DNA from 3 places in the Janibacter hoylei PVAS-1 genome. Region 3 is predicted to be linked to each of the others. Evidence: riboswitches for the same ligand, from Rfam matches in the RefSeq annotation. Region 3 holds a riboswitch; each other region holds the start of a gene.
The links. Region 3 has a riboswitch for S-adenosylmethionine ahead of metX (homoserine O-acetyltransferase MetX). Riboswitches for the same ligand answer to the same signal wherever they lie in the genome.

Region 1: it holds a riboswitch for S-adenosylmethionine, as region 3 does, so the genes downstream of both, ssuE (NADPH-dependent FMN reductase) here and metX (homoserine O-acetyltransferase MetX) in region 3, are expected to answer to the same signal.
Region 2: it holds a riboswitch for S-adenosylmethionine, as region 3 does, so the genes downstream of both, CWN80_RS01095 (aminotransferase class V-fold PLP-dependent enzyme) here and metX (homoserine O-acetyltransferase MetX) in region 3, are expected to answer to the same signal.

The regions. Positions count from the first base shown of each region.
Region 1 is NZ_PIPF01000007.1:354,460-359,056, reverse strand. It holds gene CWN80_RS08575 (class II 3-deoxy-7-phosphoheptulonate synthase) at 1-894, shown strand, start outside; SAM riboswitch class IV at 1,279-1,395, shown strand; gene ssuE (NADPH-dependent FMN reductase) at 1,704-2,303, shown strand; gene CWN80_RS08565 (ABC transporter substrate-binding protein) at 2,303-3,346, shown strand; gene CWN80_RS08560 (ABC transporter ATP-binding protein) at 3,343-4,188, shown strand; gene CWN80_RS08555 (ABC transporter permease) at 4,188-4,597, shown strand, end outside.
Region 2 is NZ_PIPF01000001.1:215,692-220,288, forward strand. It holds gene CWN80_RS01085 (DNA translocase FtsK) at 1-690, opposite strand, end outside; gene CWN80_RS01090 (prepilin peptidase) at 815-1,459, shown strand; SAM riboswitch class IV at 1,534-1,648, shown strand; gene CWN80_RS01095 (aminotransferase class V-fold PLP-dependent enzyme) at 1,691-2,908, shown strand; gene CWN80_RS01100 (ribonuclease J) at 2,966-4,597, opposite strand, start outside.
Region 3 is NZ_PIPF01000002.1:119,114-123,710, reverse strand. It holds gene CWN80_RS02845 (universal stress protein) at 175-573, opposite strand; gene metX (homoserine O-acetyltransferase MetX) at 622-1,806, opposite strand; SAM riboswitch class IV at 1,820-1,930, opposite strand; gene CWN80_RS02835 (DUF4192 domain-containing protein) at 2,003-3,061, opposite strand; gene CWN80_RS02830 (YkvA family protein) at 3,148-3,552, opposite strand; gene CWN80_RS02825 (alanine/glycine:cation symporter family protein) at 3,667-4,597, opposite strand, start outside.

The DNA.
Region 1 (4,597 bases), on a different contig from region 3:
GAGCCCGACCCGCAGCGCCTGCTGCGCGGGTACCACACGAGTGCGGCGACGCTGAACCTCGTGCGCGCCTTCACCCAGGGCGGCTTCGCCGACCTGCGCCGCGTGCACGACTGGAATGTCGGCTTCGTCTCCAACGCCGCCAACCGGCGCTACGAGGGCCTGGCCCGCGAGATCGACAAGGCGATGCGCTTCATGGCCGCCTGCGGTGTCGACTTCGAGGCGATGCGGGCAACCGAGTTCTGGTCGGCCCACGAGGCGCTGCTCCTCGACTACGAGCGCCCGATGACCCGCGTCGACTCGCGCACCGGCAACCTCTACGACACCTCGGGTCACTTCCTGTGGATCGGGGAGCGGACGCGTCAGATCGACCACGCGCACCTCGACTTCGTCAGCCGGATCCGCAACCCCATCGGCATGAAGGTCTCCGACAAGGCCGACCCCGACGAGCTGCTGCGGATCATCGACCTGCTCGACCCGCACCGCGAGCCCGGCCGCCTGACCTTCATCACCCGCATGGGTGCCGGCAAGATCCGCGAGGCGATGCCCGCCATCGTCGAAAAAGTCCGCGACTCCGGGGCGATGGTCACCTGGATCTGCGACCCGATGCACGGCAACACCTTCGAGTCGGCGTCCGGCTTCAAGACGCGTGACTTCGAGGACGTCGTCGACGAGGTCCGCGGCTTCTTCGAGGTGCACCGCTCGCTCGGCACCGTCCCCGGCGGTCTGCACGTCGAGCTCACCGGCAACGACGTCACCGAGTGCCTCGGCGGCGCCGAGCGGATCCTCGACGAGGACCTCAACAAGCGCTACGAGAGCGTGTGCGACCCGCGCCTGAACCACCAGCAGAGTCTCGAGCTGGCCTTCCTCACGGCGGAGATGCTCAGCCAGGGCTGAGCCCTCTCGTCCGTCCTGCCGAAGACCGGGCCGCCCGGCGAAGGGTGGGGTCGACGCTGGGGGAAAGTCCGGACCGCTTGGTCTGCCTCTCACGGGGCGCAGGCAGTCCGGACTTTTCCTTGAGTCGCGTCGACCCCACCCTTCGTCGTGCTGGCGGCGGCGCCCCCTTCGTCCTGCTGATGGTTGTGTGTTGAACAGGGAGTTCAGCGAGCCGGCGGCGCTCACCGGGCGCTGCCGGCACCCGGCGCTACCGGTTGACCACACAACCACCTGTCGAGTCAGCTGGGTCCCGTTGGGGGACAGGGGCACTCGTGGGGTCCGGATCGCGAGACAGGCAACTCCTTCTCTTGCAGTAGGAGATGGATCTGCGTAGGTTCTTCATCAGGTCACGAGTTCCAGCGTCAAGCCCCGGCTCGCTGGACAGCAACCCTCCAACTCGCGGTGGGGTGCTCCGGGTGAGGACCTGGCTCCGGTCACTTCCGGTCGGAGCAAGCGCGAGGCCCTCGCCGGCCTCCCGACGAGAGACGGGATCTCCCATGAGCACCACTGCCAGGACCGCACCGCGGTCGCTGCGCCCGGCGCTGCGGCGCCACGTCGACCTGCTGAGGGTCAACAGCGCGCTCTGTCGCTGACCTGAACCCGTATTTCCCTAGGGAAATACGGCCCCACCTGCGCATTTCCCTAGGGAAATGCGGCGCCACCTGCGCGTTTCCCTAGGGAAATGCGACATCACCCCCACCAACCCCGGTCCGGTGACGAGACCCCCTTCGTCGACCGTCGATCCGTCATGCCCACAGAGAGGCACCCCCATGGCTGTCATCGCCACCATCTCCAGCAGTCCGTCCACCTCGTCGCGGACCGAGGCGGTCCTCGGCGACCTGTCGCACCGCGTGCAGCGCGCCGGTCACCTCATCGCCCCGATCGTCTTGCGGGACCTGCCCGCCGAGCCGCTCCTGCGAGCCGACACGGACGACGACGACATCGCTCGCGCGGCCTGCACCCTGGCCCGCGCCGATGCCGTCATCGTCTCGACGCCGGTCTACAAGGCGGCGTACAGCGGCCTGCTCAAGGCCTTCCTCGACCTGCTGCCGCAGACCGGGCTCAAGGACAAGGTGGTCCTGCCGATCGCCACCGGCGGCAGCCCCGCCCACGTCCTCGCGGTGGACTACGCCCTGCGCCCCGTGCTCGCCAGCCTCGCGCCGAGCGCCATCACGCCGGGGTGGTTCGTCCTCGCCTCCGAGGTCACCCGACACGACGGCGGTGAGGTGAGCATCGCCGAGTCCGCCGCCGGCCCGCTGGCCGAGGTGACCCGCGTCTTCCTCGACGCCGTCGCCGGTCGCTCGCTCGTCGCGGCCGCGGAGGCCGCCCACCGCGGCGACCTCCTCGCGCGCTCCGTGGCGGTGGCCTGATGAGCACCCACACCTCACGCCGCTCCGTCCTGCTCGGCCTCGCCGGGATCGCGACGACCTCCGCCCTCGCCGGCTGCACCCTGCCCACGAGCGATGCCGCAGGCACCGGGCCCGGGGGCCGCGTGACCTTCCGATACCAGGGCAGCGCCAACAACGTCACCTTCCCCGAACTGGCCGACGACCTCGGCTACTTCCCGACCATCGACCTCGAGTACGTCGGCGCGACGGTGAGCGGGCCACAGGACATCCAGTCCGTCGCGACCGGGCAGACCGATGTCGGTGGCGCATTCTCCGGAGCGATCGTCAAGCTCGCGCAGGCCGGGTCGCCGATCACCGCGGTCATCAACTACTACGGCTCGGACAAGAAGTCCTACCAGGGCCTCTACGTCCGCAAGGACAGCGGAATCCGCAGGCCCAAGGACCTCGTCGGCAAGAAGATCGCCGTCAACACGCTGGGGGCCCACGCCGAGGCCTTCATCGAGACCTGGCTGACCACGGCCGGCCTCACCAGCCGGCAGATCGACCAGGTGCAGCTCGTCGTCCTGCCACCCAACGACACCGAGGAGGCCATCCGCCGCCGGCAGATCGACGTCGGTGCCCTCGGCGGGGTCCTGCAGGACCGGGCGCTCTCGCAGCCCGACATCCGCGAGCTCGTGCGCGACACCGAGGTGCTCGGTCACGAGCTCAACGGCGGCCAGTACGTGCTGCGTGACGACTTCATCGACCAGCACCCGGACGCCGTCCGCGAGTTCACCACCGGTGTCGCCAAGGCGATCGAGTGGGCCCGCAGGACACCCCGCGCCACCGTCCACGCGCGCTTCGAGCGGATCATCGAGGGCCGCGACCGCAACGAGAGCACCGACAACGTCCGCTTCTGGAAGAGCACCGGTGTCCCGGCGAAGGGCGGGGCGGTCTCCGACGAGGACTTCACCCAGTGGGCGGCCTGGCTGGAGAGCACCGGGATCGTCGACCAGGCAGACCTCGACCCGGCGTCGATCTACACCAACGAGTACAACGACCTGGCCAAGGAGGGGACGAAGTGACCTCGAGCATCGAGCTGCGCCACGTCACCAAGGAGTTCGTCGTCCGCCCGACGAAGGACCAGCCGCGCGCGAGCGTGCTGCGGGCCGTCGAGGACATCAGCCTCACCGTCCCGGCAGGGGAGTTCCTCACCCTCGTCGGACCGAGCGGGTCGGGCAAGACCACCCTGCTCGACCTGCTCGGCGGGCTGAGCACCCCGACGAGCGGCGAGGTCCTCGTCGACGGCGAGGCCGTCACCGGACCGGGTCTCGACCGCGGGATCGTCTTCCAGCAGTACGCCCTCTTCCCCTGGCGCACGGCGCTGGCCAATGTCGCCTTCGGGCTCAAGCAGCTGCCGCTCACCCGCAAGGAGCGCACCGAGCGGGCGCGCGAGTACCTCGCCCTCGTCGGGCTCTCCGGCTCCGAGGACCGGCTCCCGCACGAGCTCTCGGGCGGCATGAAGCAGCGCGTCGCGATCGCCCGCAGCCTCGCCTACGAGCCGGGGATCCTCCTCATGGACGAGCCCTTCGCCGCGCTCGACGCCCAGACCCGTGAGCAGCTGCAGGACGAGCTGCTGCGGATCTGGCGCACCACCGGCACGACCGCCGTCTTCATCACCCACGGCATCGAGGAGGCGGTCTACCTCGGCCAGCGCGTCGCGATCCTCTCCTCGCGGCCCGGGCGGCTCAAGCAGGTCGTCGACATCGACCTGGGTGACCGCGAGGGCGAGCGCGACCTGCGCTCGGACCCGGACTTCGTCGGTTACCGACACCAGATCTGGAGCCTGCTGCACGACGAGGTCGAGCGGGCGCAGCGCGCCGGCCACCACAAGATCCAGCCCGACGGCACCGAGAGGGCGGCCTGATGAGCACCGCGACCCTGACCCCGACGACCTCCACCACCTCGACCATGGCGGAGGGACCCCCTTCGTCGCCCGAACTGAGTCCGCCCGCGGCGCCGACCCGCACCCGACGCGCCCTCGGGGCGCTGCGCACCGGCGCCCGCCGGTCCGCCGCGGTCGTGCTCTTCCTCCTCCTGTGGGAGTACGGCACCCAGTACCTGCTCGAGCCGACCCGCCGCGTCTTCCTGCCACCCCTGCACGTCGTGCTCGAGGCGCTGTGGGACCTCGTGCGGACCGGGCAGCTGCAGGAGCACCTCCAGGCCAGCCTGACGCGGTCGGTCATCGGCTTCGGCCTCGCGGTCGTCGCCGGCGTCGTCCTCGGCATCGCCGTCGCCTGGTACGAGGGCCTGCGCGAGTTCCTCACCCCGCTGCT
Region 2 (4,597 bases), on a different contig from region 3:
GAGCAGGAGCAGGCTGAAGAGGCCGAGGAGGACGAGCAGGATCGTCGCGGGCCACTCGGTGACCGCGGTGGCCAGCGGGTCCGAGGCGAGGAAGCCCATGATCCCGCCCGCATCGCGCATCGGGCCGGCACCGTCGGGCGGCTGCGGGATGTCCTTGGCGATGTGCGTCAGGCCGGAGGCGGCGAAGAGGCCCATGACGGCGCCGAAGCCGAGTCGCGCGTCGGCGGCGGAGTCCCCCTCGGAGCGCAGCAGGCGCACGCCGAGGACGAGCAGGACGATCGGCAGGGCGTAGGCGACCCGACCGAAGGTGCCGGCGAAGACCGCGTGGACCATGTCGCCGAAGAGGCCCGTGAGGCCCCACCACTCGCGGACGGCGACGACGAGGGCGAGCGCGAGGGCGAGGAAGCCCCAGCCGTCACGACGGTGCTCCGGCTCGATCTGGCTCGCGCTGTGCCCGATGCGGCGCACGCCGGAGCCGGTCGCGTGGGCGACCCCCATCCACGTCTTCTGCACCGCGGCGATGGGCAGCGGGAGGCCCCCGCCCGACGCGGAGGTCTTGCGGGAAGCGGAGGTCTTCCCCTTCGCAGCACTCTTGGCGGGAGCCTTGCGCCCGGTGGGGCGGGTGCTGCCCTTCGGGCGCGTGGAGGCGCCCTTGGTGCTGCGCGAGGTGGTCGACGGACGAGTGGCCATGCTTCGCAGGTTAGGCGAAAGCCACCCCTGACACACGCGTCACACGCGCAACAGGGCCAACCCCGCGCAGGCGGGTGTGGACGAGCCGGCGCGCCCCGGTCGCCCACCGAGTAGCGTCACGGCCGTGGAAGCCCGCACCGTCGTCGTCGCGATCCTGGCCCTGGTCGTCGGGGTCGCCGGCTGGCGCTGGCTGGCCACCGGCGGCTACCGCCGGGAGGACGAAGGGGGTCCCCTCCCCCGCCACGTGTGGGTGGCGGCGGTCGCCCCCTTCGTCGCCGTGGCCGTCGAGCGGGGGCTCGCCGACCGACCCTGGCCCGTCCTGCTGGCCCCGCTCTCCCTGTCGCTGGCCGGGCTCGTGCTCGCCGCGATCGACGCCGACGTGCACCGGCTGCCCAATGCGATCACCGTGCCGCTCGCGCCGGCCATCGCCCTGGCCGTGACCGTCGCCTCCTTCGCCACCGGCGACCTCGCGGCCCTCGCACGCGCAGGCACCGCAGCCCTGCTCGTCGGCGGCGGCGCGATCGCTCTCTCCCTGCTCCTGCCCGGCCGCTCGATCGGCCTGGGCGACGCCAAGCTGCTCGTGTCGATCGCCCCGACCCTCGCCTGGCTCGGCTGGAGCGAGCTCGTCGTCGGCATCTGGCTGGGCTTCGTGCTCGGCGGCATCGTCGCCCTGTCGCTGCTCCTCACGCGCCGGGCGGGCCGACGGACCTCGCTCGCCTTCGGCCCCCACCTCGTCGCCGGGGCCGTGCTCGCCCTCGCCCTCGCCTGACGTCCCAGGTCGCGAGACGGGTCCCGGAGTGGCTCGACAGCCGGCACCCGTCATCGGCTAGGGTCTCGACCCAAGGTCACGAGTACCAGCGACAAGCCCCGGCTAGCTGGTCGGCAACCCTCGTCCGCGGTGGGGTGCTCCGGGTGACGACCTGGCCGGCGACGCAGTGTCGCCCGGCAAGCGCGGACTCGAGGTCACCGCCCGGGTCCCTGACGGATCAGGAGCACTCCCATGACCGTGTCCGACCTCCACCGCACCTCCACTGCCCTGCCCGCGCTCGTCAGCGAGGGCCTGACCTACCGCGACGCCGACGGCTCGACCGTCGAGTACGCGCACCTCGACCACGGGGCGACGACGCCGGCCTTCGCGGCCGTCGCCCAGGAGGTGGCCGCAGCCGCCGTCACCTACTCCTCCGTGCACCGAGGCGCCGGCTTCGCCTCGCGGGTGACCAGCTCGCGCTACGAGCAGGCCCGCGAGACCGTCGCGACCTTCGTCGGGGCCCGCGAGGACGACCAGGTCGTCTTCACCCGCAACACGACCGACTCCTTCAACCTGCTGGCCCGCGCCCTGCCCGAGGACACGCTCGTCTTCGTCTTCGGCTCCGAGCACCACGCCGCGCTCCTGCCCTGGCCCCGCGCCCTGCGCCTGCCCGTGCCGCACAGCCACGACGAGGCGCTCGACCTGCTCGAGCAGGCGCTGCGCAACCACCCCGCCGAGCACCGGCTCGTCGTCGCCACCGGTGCCTCCAACGTCACGGGCGAGCACTGGCCGGTCGAGCGGCTCGCGGCTCTCGCCCACGAGCACGACGCCCGCTTCGCGCTCGATGCCGCGCAGGTCGTCCCGCACCGCCGGGTCGACATCGAGGCGATCGGCGCGGACTGGATCGCCTTCAGCGGTCACAAGATCTACGCCCCCTTCGGCGCCGGCGTCCTCGTCGGGCGCAGCGACTGGCTCGACGCCGCCGAGCCCTACCTCGCCGGCGGCGGCGCCACCGCCCGCGTGGATCTCGACACGACCGAGTGGACGCACGGCCCGGCCCGCCACGAGGCCGGCTCCCCCAACGTGCTCGGCGCGGTCGCGCTCGCCACCGCCTGCGAGATCGTCAGCGAGCACGAGCGGGCGATCCGCGACCACGAGCAGGCCCTGCGCATCCGGCTGCTCGCCGGCCTCGCCGAGATCGAGGGCGTGCGCGTGCACACCCTCTTCGGCGGGGGTGACGGGGCCCCGGTGGCGACGATCACCGTCGACGGCCACGACAGCGCCGAGGTCGCCCGCGTCCTCGGCGACGACCACGGCATCGGGGTGCGCGACGGCAAGTTCTGCGCCCACCTGCTCGTCGACGACCTGCTCTCCGAGACCGAGCACGACACCGCCGTGCGGATCAGTGCCGGCCTCGGCACGACGCCCGAGCACATCGACCGCCTGCTGGCGGCGCTGCGCTCGCTCTGACCCTCCTCGGGTAGGGCGAAGGGGGACCCGGCAGGCCCCCTTCGCCCCCGGGCGGTCTCAGGCCTCGACGACCACCGGGATGATCATCGGGCGGCGACGGATCTTGCCGCCGACCCAGCCACCGACCGCGCGGCGCACGACCTGCTGCAGCTGGTGGGTATCGGTCGTGCCCTTGCGGGCGGCCTCGTCGAGGGCCGCGACGATCTTGGGCTTGACCTGGGTGAAGATCTCGTCGTCCTCGGCGAAGCCGCGGGCGGTGATCTCCGGGCCGGCGACGACCTTGCCGCTCGAGGAGTCGACGACGACCATGACGGAGATGAAGCCCTCGTCGCGCAGGATGCGGCGGTCCTTGAGCAGCTCCTCCGTGGCGCCCCCGACGCTCGAGCCGTCGACGTAGACGTAGCCGCAGGGCATGGCGCCGGCGATGCGGGCGCGACCGTCGATGAGGTCGATGACCACGCCGTCCTCGGCGAGCACGACGTGGTCGGGGTCGACGCCCGTCGCGATGGCCAGGTCGGCGTTGGCGACGAGGTGGCGCCACTCGCCGTGGACCGGCATGACATTGCGCGGCTTGACGATGTTGTAGCAGTAGAGCAGCTCGCCGGCGCTCGCGTGCCCGGAGACGTGCACCTTGGCATTGCCCTTGTGCACGACGTCGGCGCCGAGCCGCATCAGACCGTTGATGACCCGGTAGACGGCGTTTTCGTTGCCGGGGATCAGGCTCGAGGCGAGCAGCACGGTGTCGCCGTCACCGACGTCGATCCGGTGGTCGCGGTTGGCCATGCGCGACAGGGCGGCCATCGGCTCGCCCTGGCTGCCGGTGCAGATGAGCACGACCTCGTCGTCGGGGTAGTTGTCGAGCTTCTTGACGTCGACGAGCACCCCGTCGGGGACGTGCAGGTAGCCCAGGTCGGCGGCGATGCGCATGTTGCGCACCATCGAGCGCCCGACCATCGCGACCTTGCGGCCATTGCGCTCGGCCGCGTCGAGCACCTGCTGGACACGGTGCACGTGGCTGGAGAAGCAGGCGACGATGATCCGCCGGCGCGCCTTGCGGAAGACGGTGTCGATCGCCGGGCCGATCTCCCGCTCGGGCGTCGTGAAGCCCGGGACCTCGGCATTGGTCGAGTCGGTGAGGAAGAGGTCGACCCCCTCCTCGCCGACCCGGGCGAAGGCCCGCAGGTCCGTGAGGCGCCGGTCGAGCGGGAGCTGGTCCATCTTGAAGTCGCCCGTGTGCAGCAGCGTGCCGCCCTCGGTGCGCACGAAGACCGCCAGCGCGTCGGGGATCGAGTGGTTGACGGCGATGAACTCGCAGTCGAAGACGCCGAAGGACTCGCGCCCGCCCTCGCGCACGCCGAGCGTGTAGGGCTTGATCCGGTGCTCCTTGAGCTTGGCCTCGACGAGGGCCAGCGTGAGCATCGAGCCGACGAGCGGGATGTCCGGCTTGTGCTTGAGCAGGTAGGGCACGGCGCCGATGTGGTCCTCGTGGCCGTGAGTGAGGACGATCGCCTGGACGTCGTCGAGCCGGTCGAGGATGTAGTCGAAGTCCGGGAGGATCAGGTCGACGCCCGGCTGGTGGTCCTCGGGGAAGAGGACACCGCAGTCGATGATGAGCAGCTGGCCGTCGTGCTCGATGACCGCCATGTTGCGGCCGACCTCGCCGAGGCCCCCGAGCGGGATGACGCGCAG
Region 3 (4,597 bases):
AACAACCTTTCGTCACGGGGGATTCCGCCGGCATCGAAGGGGGGTGGCGTGTGACCCCGTCGACCCGACTCGCCCGGTCGCTGTGCGCTGGGCTCATCACCATTATAAAACGAGGTCTGCGTCAACGCGTCAGCGGGCACCCCGTCGGGGTGCCCGCTGATCGGTGTCCGTGTCTCAGCGCGCCTTGACGGCGAGCACGTCGCAGGGCGCGTCGAGCAGCACTCGCTGCGCGTTGGAGCCGAGGATGAGCTTGCCGACCGGCGTGCGCTTGCGCAGTCCGATGATGATCAGGCTGGCGCCGGTCTCCTCGGCGACGACGATGAGGTCCTCGGCCGGCTCCTTGCCGCGGACGAGCCCCCGCACCTCGCCCTCGACACCGGCCTCGTCGAGGCGGCTGCGGACCTGCTTGAGGTCCTCTTCGTTCTTGCGGGCGCTGTCGCCGCTCAGTCCGGCGCCACCGCGGTCGGAGTGGATGACGACGAGCTTGTCCTTGCGCAGACGGCACTCCTCGAAGGCTCGCTCCAGGGCGGCTTCGCCCTCCTTGGTGGACACGTACCCCACGACGATGGTCATCGTTGCTCCTCGACTGGCTAGTGCTGCTGGACGGGTCTTGGCCAGACGCTACACCGCACCGCCGTGACCTGTCTCACTCCGGCTCCTCGTGTCGACGAGGGGCCGTCCTGCGACGACCTGGCCCAGGAGCGCGGCCACCTGGTCGACCTCGGTGAGGAAGCCGTCGTGGCCGACGACGGAGCGGATCATCGCCTGCTCCGTGCCCGGTCGGGCCCGCGCGATCTCGTCCGAGAGCCGGGGCGGGTAGAGCCGGTCGGAGTCCACCGGGACGACGACGAGCCGGCCGGTGAAGGGGGCCAGCGCCGCCGCCATGCCACCCCGGTCGCGTCCGATGTCGTGGGAGTTCATCGCCTCGGACAGCACGATGTACGAGTTGGCGTCGAAGCGCGCCGCCAGCTTGCCCCCGTGATGGTCGAGGTAGCTCTCGACCGCGTAGCGCGGCCGGCCGCTCTCCCCCGGCGCCTCGTCCTGGACATCACGACCGAAGCGGTCGTGCAGCTCCATCTCGCTGCGGTAGGTGATGTGTGCGATCCGCCGCGCGATGCCCAGGCCGACCTCCGGGCCCTGCGGGTGCCCGTAGTAGTCGCCGCCGGCGAACCACGGGTCGTTGCGGATGGCGTGGATCTGCGTCTGGCTCCAGCCGATCTGCTCGGCCGTGGCGTAGGCGGTCGATGCGAGGCCCACCGCGGTACCGACCCGGTCCGGGTAGGAGGCGACCCACTCGAGCGTGCGCATGCCGCCCATCGAGCCACCGATGACGGTGTGCCAGCTCGGGATGTCGAGGGCGTCGGCAAGGCGCGCCTCGGCCGTCACCTGGTCGCGGATGGTCAGCCGCGGGAAGCGACTGCCCCACGGACGGCCGTCTGGTCCGGGGGACGCGGGGCCGGTGCTGCCCTGGCACCCACCGAGCACGTTGATCGCGATGACGAAGAAGTCGTCGGTGTCGAGGAGGGCGCCGGGCCCGACGAGCCCGGGCCACCATCCCGGTGTCGGGTGACCTTCGCCCGCAGGACCGACCACATGGCTGTCACCGGTGAGCGCGTGCTCGACGAGCACCGCGTTGTCGCGGGAGGGCGAGAGCCGTCCCCACGTCTCGTAGGCCAGGACGACGTCGGGCAGCACCTCGCCCGACTCGACGACGAGGTCACCGATGGGCTGGAAGAGGCGGTCGCCGGACGGGTGGTCGTCACGCCAGAGGGCAGAGGTGGTGGGCCGTGTGGTGGATACGCTCATGAGAGGGCTCCCGGGTCTCGCCTTGCCACATCACTCCGATGCGGCCGGGTCATCACCCGGGGCACCCCGTCGCGAGGAGGGTTGCCGGCCAGCTAGCCGGGGCTTGACGCTGACACTCATGACCTGGCGCCAACTCTAACCTCACTCGGGCGGCCGGATCGAGCCGGGTCCGCAGCGCGGACGAGGCCTGCTCCGGTCAGGCGACTCTGGGCGTCTCCCACAGCCGGACCCCGTGGGAGAGCAGCTCGAGCATGAGCCCCGCGAGCCGGTAGTCGGGGTCGACCTGCAGAGCCCGCTCGAGGCACACCCCCGTGACCGTGCCGTCGCCCGTCCACCACGCGAGGTGCGCCGCGCTGGTCAGCAGGGGTGGGGTGAGCTCGGCCGGGACGAGACGCGCCAGCTCGAGCAGCCGGGTGCGGACGGCGAGCACCCCGTCGCGGTGCTCCCCCACCTCCGGCACGAGCTCGTCGTCCCCGAGGACCCACGGGCACCACCTCGTGACCTCGAGCGCGAGCGAGATCCAGTGCTCGTCGACCCCCGTCAGGGGCATGGTCCCGGGACAGAGCACGGCGAGGAGGGCATCGCGCCACGGGACGAGCTGCAGTGACCTCGCGATCACCAGCAGGTCGCGGTCGGCCAGGTCGCCTACGGGCCGGGCCCCGGCGTCGGGGTCGAGCAGCCGGGTCCAGGCCGTGGCGATCTCCGGGACCCGGGGACGCACGCCCAGCGGGCTGGCCGCCACGGCCACGGCGGCCGCCCTCGTCTCGTCCCGCTCCGCGAGGACCCCCCGCACGAGGTGATCCCGACTGGGTACCGGGCAGACCCCCGCCTCGACGAAGGGAGCGACCGCCGGCACGTCCTCGGGTCGTGGGAGACGCAGGGCACGGCCCGCCCCCGGGCCGTCGACGGTGTGGCAGTGGCCGTCGCGGACGACGAGGTGCTGGTGCACCGGCAGCCCGGCCTCGAGAGCCGCCGCGGTCATCGCCGCTCGCAGGGCAAGGGACTGCCCTTCGTCGTCCTCGAAGGCCATGAGCAGCACGCTGCTCGCCCCCTCCCGGAGCGCGATGGCGACGGCCTCCGCGGCCACACGCCGAGCCACGTCCGGCTCGGCGACGAGGTCGTGCCGCTGGAGCAGACCGAGGCGCCGCTCGCGCATGAGCGTCAGGCAGACGGAGGGCCCGGGGTGGAACCCGAGCTGGTAGGGCATCAGGACGGCGAGCTCGGCGGCGTCGCGGGGTCTCACGATCTGTGTCATACACCGAATCTGGCCCCTGCCGACGCGCGCCGGCAGGGGCCAGTCGTGGCTGTGGAGGGCCGCTCGGACGCCTCCGGACCTGTGGATCAGTCGGGGACGACGTACGACGGGATCGGCTGCTCCCACTGCGGGGCGCCGTGGTGCGCACCGGCCGGGGCCGCGGTGGCGCCCTGCTCCCACGCGATGAAGTCCTCGGTCTCACGCACGAGGGTCGTCGCCAGCCACCCGATGACGAGCACGTCGTCGACGAGGCCGAAGGCGAGCAGCAGGCCCTCGGGGACGATGTCGACGGGCGAGACGACGTAGCCGACGCCGGCGAGCATCATGAGCAGCCGGGTCGAGCTCAGTCCGGTGTACTGGCCCGAGCGCACGGCGCGGATCATCCGCGGCACGGCGCGCAGTCGCTGCCACAGGGTCGGCCCGCCGGGACGGGTCGCGCTGCGGACGGCGGAGGCAAGGTGGGCGGCGTTGCGGACGCGGTGGGTGGCCATGGCGGTCTCCTCTGCTCGGGCGTCCCCGGTCCGGGCACGCTCCGCTGGATCCAACGTAGCGCGCCCGGCCGGGATTCCGTCAGGTGAGCAGCGCCATGGCGGCGCCAGGCCGAGTCAGTCGCGCTCGGCCCCGGCCGGGGTGCCCTGCGCGACGCGCCCCTCGGCCCGCTCGACCCAGAAGTCCGCGCCCTCGATCCCGAGCTCCCGCGGGTCGAACTGCGGGTCCAGACCTTGCTTCTTCTGCGCGCGGTAGTCCTTGAGCGCCTTGAGCGCCGGGATCTGCAGCAGGAGGATGCCCAGGATGTTGAGCCAGGCCATCGTGCCGACGCCGATGTCGCCCAAGCCCCAGGCGGACCCGGCCGTCGTCGTGGCGCCGTACGCCACGGAGACGAGGATCAGCGCCTGCAGGGCCCGGATGAGACCGCGACGCACGACGCCGTTGCGGATCTTGCGGGTGAGGTAGGCGAGGTTGACCTCGGCCATGTAGTAGTAGGCGACCATCGTCGTAAAGGCGAAGAAGACGAGAGCCAGGGCGACGAAGCCCGACCCGGCACCGGGGACGAAGCTGTCGAGGCCGGCCTGGACGAAGCCCGGCCCGGGCTCGACGTCGGTGCCGACCGAACCCTCGTACAAGGTCGGGCCCGGGTAGGTCTCGCCCTCGAAGACGGAGTACATGTCCGTCGAGATGATGATGAAGGCCGTCGCGGTGCAGACGAAGAGGGTGTCGATGTAGACGGCGAAGGCCTGGACGAAGCCCTGCTTCGCCGGGTGCGAGACCTCGGCGGCCGCGGCGTGGTGCGGGCCCGTGCCCTGACCGGCCTCGTTGGAGTAGATGCCGCGCTGGACACCCCACTTGACGGCCTGGCCGATGATCGCGCCGTAGACCGCGTGGGCACCGAAGGCGCCGGAGAAGATCTCGCTGAAGACGTGCCCGATCTGGTCGACGTTGACGAAGAAGACGACGAGCGCGACGAGGATGTAGAGGATCGCCATCGGCGGCACGACGAAGGCGGCGAAGGTCGCGATCCGCTTGACGCCACCGATG